3 regions of the Bacillus sp. ABA4_010 genome follow, and region 2 is predicted to be linked to each of the others. Evidence: predicted binding sites of a transcription regulator. Region 2 holds the regulator's gene; each other region holds the start of a gene.

Region 1 (2,275 bases), on a different contig from region 2:
GTCCGGAGGTGCTGCATGATCAAGAACTAGCAGAACCTATCATCGGCCCCCATGACATTTTATTAAATATGAAAGCAATCGGTTTGAATTTTGCCGATGTATATAGAAGAAAAGGAAATTATCATCTAGCAGGAGAACCGCCTTATATTTTAGGCTACGAAGGGGCTGGAGTTGTTCAAAAAATAGGAAGCGAGGTTACAGGTCTTAAGCCAGGCGATCGCATTGCCTTTGCGGATGTACCACACGCGAATGCCGAGCTTGTAGCGGTTCCGAAAGACAAAGCGATTCCACTTCCAGAAGGGGTTTCGTTTGAAACGGCGGCGTCTGTTTTGCTTCAAGGGCTGACCGCTCATTATTTAACGAAAGACAGCTATCGCATTCAAGCAGGTGATATTGCTCTTGTTCACGCTGCAGCTGGCGGCGTCGGGCAGCTTCTCGTTCAAATGGTGAAATTGCTTGGCGGAAAAGTCATCGGATTGACGTCTTCAGAGGAGAAAAGAAAAGCGGCGAAGAATGCCGGAGCAGATGAAGTATTTTTATATGAAGAGAATTGGAAAGAACACGTGCTTCAAGTAACGGAGAAAAATGGGGTGGATGTTACCTATGAATCCGTGGGGTCTACACTTATGGACAGCTTTGAGGTGACGCGTATCGGAGGCACGGTCGTATTTTACGGAATGGCCGGAGGAGATCCTGCACACGTTGATCCAAGAATGTTAATGGATACATCCAAAACCTTAACGGGTGGGGACCTTTGGAATGTGCTTACTTCCTATGAAGAACGGGTTGAGCGTTCAAACGAGCTATTTCAATGGATACAGGAAGGAAAATTGAACATATCAGCAGCCACAACCTTTCCACTTAGTGAGGGAGCGGAAGCGCATCGCTATTTAGAAAGCCGAAAAAGCATGGGGAAAATTTTATTAATTCCGTAAAAGAGGTGAGAGACAGATGGTGGTCAAAATCATATGTGGAATGGTCATTCCGTTTTTACTCGTTCTTTTCTTTACGAGAGTTACGTACAGTGTCACAGTGGGAACAGCGCTGACTGCCGTGCTGCTTGCGTTGTCTATTTATAAAGGATATGCCGATTATCCCGTCATCATCGCAGTAGATGTTGCTTCTGTCATCATTGGGGTCATTTACGCGAGGAAAATGCTGAGTGGTCTGCGTGTAAAAACATAATACGGATAAAAAACACTCATCAAGGGTACAAAACAAACTGAGATGAGTGTTTTTTTCTACTTTTGTGGATTTTGTGCAATTCTCTTTTTAGGGGAATATTAGTTCGTATTTTTGGAGTTTTACAGCTCATTTGTGCTACAATGAAAATACATTTTTCTGTACGATTGGAGGCAATTGTGTGAAAGACCAATTCGATTTAGTGTCTGCCTATTCCCCGCAAGGTGATCAGCCGAAAGCGATTGCGGCGCTTGTGGAAGGAATTCGGCAAGGGAAAAAGCATCAAGTACTGCTTGGGGCAACTGGAACGGGAAAAACGTTTACGGTTTCCAATTTAATTAAAGAAGTGAACAAGCCAACCCTTGTGATTGCCCATAATAAAACGCTCGCTGGCCAACTGTACAGCGAGTTTAAGGAGTTTTTTCCGAATAATGCCGTCGAATATTTCGTGAGTTATTACGACTATTACCAGCCTGAAGCCTACGTGCCTCAAACGGATACTTTCATTGAAAAGGACGCTAGTATTAATGACGAAATTGACAAGTTGCGCCACTCGGCTACGTCAGCGTTGTTTGAGCGTAAAGATGTCATTATCATTGCCAGTGTGTCCTGTATTTATGGCTTAGGTTCGCCAGAAGAATACAAAGAGATGGTCGTCTCTTTACGCGTTGGGATGGAGAAAGAGCGAAACGAGCTATTACGAGAGTTTGTCGACGTACAATATGAACGAAATGATATTGATTTTAAACGCGGGACTTTCCGTGTGCGGGGTGATGTCGTTGAGATTTTTCCAGCATCGCGTGATGAGCACTGCATTCGAATCGAGTTTTTCGGAGATGAAATTGATCGCATCCGTGAAGTCGATGCCCTTACCGGTGAAATTTTAGCAGAGCGTGAGCATGTCGCCATCTTCCCAGCATCCCACTTCGTGACACGAGAAGAAAAGATGCGTGTAGCCATTCAAAATATTGAAAAAGAGCTGGAAGAACGTCTCCATGTAATGCGTGAAAACGGAAAACTGTTGGAAGCACAGCGGCTGGAGCAACGAACTCGCTATGATTTAGAAATGATGAGGGAAATGGGATTTTGTTCG
Region 2 (2,275 bases):
TGAACTGATGGTGAATGCGGTATTTGGTGGTGTATTTGCCGGAGTGGGAATTGGCTTAATTATTCGCGTCGGAGGTACGACAGCGGGAACGACTATTCTTGCGAGAATTACGAATAAATACCTCGGCTGGAGCATTAGTTACGGTCTACTCTTTTTTGACTTAATTGTTGCTTTTTCATCGTATTTTATTATCGGGGCAGAAGGGTTAATGCTTACGGTTATTATGCTCTATATTGGAACGAAGGTGATGGAATTTATCATTGAGGGGCTCAATCCAAAAAAAGCAGTGACCATCATCTCGCAAAAACCAGACGAAATTGCGATGCAAGTTAACGTGTTAATGGATAGAGGTGTGACGGTTTTCGCAGGACACGGGTACTATACAAAAGCGTCAAAAGACATCTTGTACATTGTAATTAGCAAGCAAGAGGTCGTTAAATTAAAGAAAATCGTAAAGGCGACGGATAAAAATGCCTTCATTGCTATTCATGACGTACGTGACGTATTTGGAGAGGGCTTTTTAGACATTTCAAAAGCCTAAATATATAAATCAATCGAGTAAATGATTATTGAGGAAAGTCTAAAAAACTCTTGTGAACACCCTTCCATTTAATAAAGCGATGTCCAATTATTAAGTGAAATGTATATAGCTATGGCTATTATCACTCATTCTATCAATATAGAAAACTAACAGTAAAAAGAGGAACGGGGAAAGATTCAAATTTCCCTGTTCCTCTTTTTGATGAGTAAAATTATAACGTCTCTATTAGTGGATAGAGCGATAAACACCGATTACTTTTCCTAAAATCGAAACATTTTGTAAAATAATCGGTTCCAGCGTTGAATTCTCAGGCTGAAGGCGGATATAATTTTGCTCTTTAAAGAAGCGTTTCACAGTCGCTTCGTCTTCTTCTGTCATAGCGACAACGATGTCACCGTTATTAGCAGTCTGCTGCTGACGGACAATGACATAGTCCCCATCTAAAATTCCTGCTTCTATCATGCTATCACCCATAATTTCAAGCATGAAAATATGATCTTCAGGCGCTGCATATTTATCAGGGAGCGGGAAATATTCCTCCACATTCTCAATAGCAGTGATAGGTTGGCCTGCGGTGACTTTGCCGATAATTGGCACGTTAATCACATTGGCTTTAGCAATATGGCTTGTTTCATCGTTGTCTAAAATTTCGATAGCACGCGGTTTGGTTGGATCTCGGCGAATTAATCCTTTGCTTTCCAAACGAGCGAGATGACCATGTACAGTAGAACTTGATGCCAACCCGACGGCTTCTCCAATTTCGCGTACAGAAGGCGGATAGCCTTTTGATTTTACTTCTTCTTTGATGAAATCCAAAATCTCTTGTTGTCGTTTTGATAATTTTGTCATTCTCTCACCTCAAATCAACGACTTTGTTACGTTCATTATAGCATGGATAGAGAATAGATACAAACATAAGTTCGAAAAGGTGTTGACTAAAAACAAATGTTCGTACTAAAATAAGAACAGACATTCTGATGATGAGGTGATAAAGATGAAAAAAGCAGTAAAGTCCTTTACATATTACGTAACGTTTTTTATGATTTTAGCAGTATTTACATACGCTGTAACATCTTTTGCAAAAGGTCCTGACCTCGAAAATTATGCAACAATTACAATTAGTGCCGGTGATACGCTTTGGGAGTTGGCACAAGAATATAAAGAACACCACAAATTATCGGCAGTGGAGTTTGTCGAGTGGGTAGAAACAAAGAATAACATTCAATATAAGCCGATTATACCAGGGGAAGTAATTTACGTTCCCATTCTAAAGGAAAATTTTCATGAGGGACAAATGTTCGCCAGTAATTAGGAAAGCAGTGATCTAGATTGAAGGCTATTATTTATTGCCGGGTAAGTACGGAAAAAGACACACAAGAGACTTCGCTCTCTAGACAAAGAGAGGAACTGACAGAGCTTGCCGAACGAAATGGCTTTGACCTTGTTCATGTTGTGGAAGAAAAAGCGAGCGGGTTTGACATTGACCGAGATGGGATCATGGAAGTAATTGAATTCATCCAGCAGGAAAACATCGACGTACTGCTTATTCAAGATGAAACAAGACTTGGACGCGGTCATGCTAAGATTGCCCTATTGCATTTTTTTATGAAAGAGAATATTCAAGTATACACGATCAGCCACAACGGGAAATTGCATTTATCTGAATCTGATTCGATGATGCTTGAAATTATTAGTATTGTGGAAGAATATCAAAGGAAATTGCATAACGCTAAA
Region 3 (2,275 bases), 640 kb from region 2:
GCGGCGTGCCACGAGACCTTCTCGCAATTTCAACGGCGGCTTTCGCTTCAATCCCGACGTCAAGAATAGCAGCGGTCCTTTCTACAATATTAGCCAAGTCCTCTGTTTGATAATACTCCAAACGACTTAACACCCCAAAGCGGTCTCGAAGAGGTGATGAAAGCAACCCGGCTCTCGTCGTCGCCCCAACCAATGTAAAAGGCGGTAAGTCAAGACGCACAGACCGGGCGCTCGGTCCTTTCCCAATGACAATATCCAGACAAAAATCCTCCATGGCTGGGTAGAGAACTTCTTCTACCGAACGATGAAGACGATGAATCTCATCAATAAATAATACGTCACCTGGCTCTAAACTAGTTAAAATGGCTGCAAGATCCCCCGGACGCTCAATTGCCGGTCCTGATGTCGTCCGAAGCTGTACGCCCATCTCGTTGGCAATAATCGCCGCAAGCGTTGTTTTCCCCAATCCTGGCGGACCATATAAGAGTACATGATCCAACGTCTCATGGCGCATTTTGGCTGCTTCAATAAAAATCTCCAAATGAGATTTCACTTTTTGCTGACCAATATATTGCTGCAGCGTTTGGGGACGCAAGCTTTGTTCCAAAAGTTCTTCTTCTTGCATCGCATCCCCCGTTATAATTCGTTCATCCATACAATCCCCCTCTCCTTTTCCCGCCATCATTCTTTCTTCACTGTCTATGTTCATCTGTCCATGTCAAACCGGTCTCTATTTTAACAGCTTTTGCAAAGCTTTTTTAATATATTGATCCGTTGTCAACTTTTCTTTCATTAGCTCCGGAATGACTTTGTTAATTTCACGTTCCGCATAGCCGAGTACTTTTAACGCTTCAACCGCTTCATCCAACGCTTCTGACCCGCTTGTCATTGTGTCGAGCTCCTCAGCATCTGTAAACAAGTCTGGCATAACACCAGGCAGTAAATCTTGAAGCTTTCCTTTCAAATCTAAGATCATCTGCCTCGCCGTTTTCTTTCCGACCCCCGGGAACTTCACGAGAAACTTCTCATCTTCCTCTTCGATGGCCTGAACAAGCTGTGTTGGATTTCCTGATGCCAAAATCGCCAACGCTCCCTTTGGACCAATTCCTGACACACTCAATAACTTCATAAATAATCCTTTTTCTTGACGGGACGAAAATCCGTATAATGCAATGATATCTTCACGCACATAATGATACGTGTAAATGGTCGCTTCCTCTTCTAAATTAATCGTAAATACATACGGATTCGGCGTGAACAATTGATAGCCAATTCCATTGTTTTCGATGACAACATATTCAGGATTTAAGTACGTAATAACTCCTTTTATATAATCAAACAATCTATTCTCTCCCTCAATGATTTCACTTCGTCATTCTTAAACTGGTACTCATTTTCATATCCCAGTGTATAAACAGCAGACTACTGCCTATAAACAGACATTTTCTTTATGCTACCACATTTAAAATGAATTTGACTACTTCCATTATACCATGTTCAACAAACGTACGTTCCTTCATTTTAGGGCAGTTAGTTCCAACTTCATCTTCTCCGATTACCCAAGTTTTGAGGTCTAGATTCTACTGCCCATTAATACGAGACAAAAATTCACCGCTTCTGCATGCTAAACGTTCTTAAGTAGCCTGCAAAAGCGGTGAAAAACTTAGTCGTTTACGGGGAACGAAGCGAGTACAATTGAAAAAATTCCATAAGCGCTACATACTCATCCTTTGAATGAACCCGTATACCTTTTTTTAATTTTTGTCGATGATGACTTTCGAGCTTCTCTACATCAATTTGAAAAAACGATTGAATAACTTTTGTAGATTCAGCAGGGTCTCCTTCGTAAATGGACAAGATATTGTCAACGGAAATGCCTAAATAGCCGTTAGCCTTTAATAACGGAGAAATATCATCGACATACGTACGCAAAATCAGCTCACGTTCTCCCTCTTTAATCACCCTCCAAGGCTCATAAACCTCTAAAATCTCTTGTTTCGAATTGCTTGCATGACGGATGACTTCTTGACTGACCACTCCGTCCACATATACCCTTTCTAAAAAAACGGTGATGCCTTCTTCAACTTGTTGGGCTTGAACGCTTTCACCAAATAGATTTGTATATATGAATACGCCGATCATCAAATAAAAAATGCCGGTTCGCTGATGAATGAACATCCCATCTCACCTTCCTACAGACAAAATTAAAACTTCTAAATGGGGATAAGACTATTTATATCTTTTCCTCATCTAGAAGTTTTATCCTTTTTAAATA

Evidence for each region. Region 2 encodes LexA, which represses DNA repair genes until DNA is damaged. Its sites were predicted from a motif close to CGAACATATGTTCG; they were not measured.
Region 1: uvrB (excinuclease ABC subunit UvrB) is a predicted target of LexA. The motif match lies at 1,278-1,291, and genes of this name have one in related genera.
Region 3: ruvA (Holliday junction branch migration protein RuvA) is a predicted target of LexA. The motif match lies at 1,502-1,515, and genes of this name have one in related genera.

What each region holds. Positions count from the first base shown of each region.
Region 1 covers NZ_JBSWUN010000004.1:338,512-340,786, forward strand. Annotated here, with positions in the region: gene ACXAEO_RS21185 (quinone oxidoreductase family protein) at 1-935, shown strand, start outside; gene ACXAEO_RS21190 (DUF2198 family protein) at 952-1,185, shown strand; gene uvrB (excinuclease ABC subunit UvrB) at 1,364-2,275, shown strand, end outside.
Region 2 covers NZ_JBSWUN010000003.1:937,878-940,152, forward strand. Annotated here, with positions in the region: gene ACXAEO_RS05825 (YitT family protein) at 1-541, shown strand, start outside; gene lexA (transcriptional repressor LexA) at 767-1,390, opposite strand; gene yneA (cell division suppressor protein YneA) at 1,536-1,853, shown strand; gene ACXAEO_RS05840 (YneB family resolvase-like protein) at 1,871-2,275, shown strand, end outside.
Region 3 covers NZ_JBSWUN010000003.1:297,986-300,260, reverse strand. Annotated here, with positions in the region: gene ruvB (Holliday junction branch migration DNA helicase RuvB) at 1-655, opposite strand, end outside; gene ruvA (Holliday junction branch migration protein RuvA) at 731-1,342, opposite strand; gene ACXAEO_RS02640 (BofC C-terminal domain-containing protein) at 1,672-2,178, opposite strand.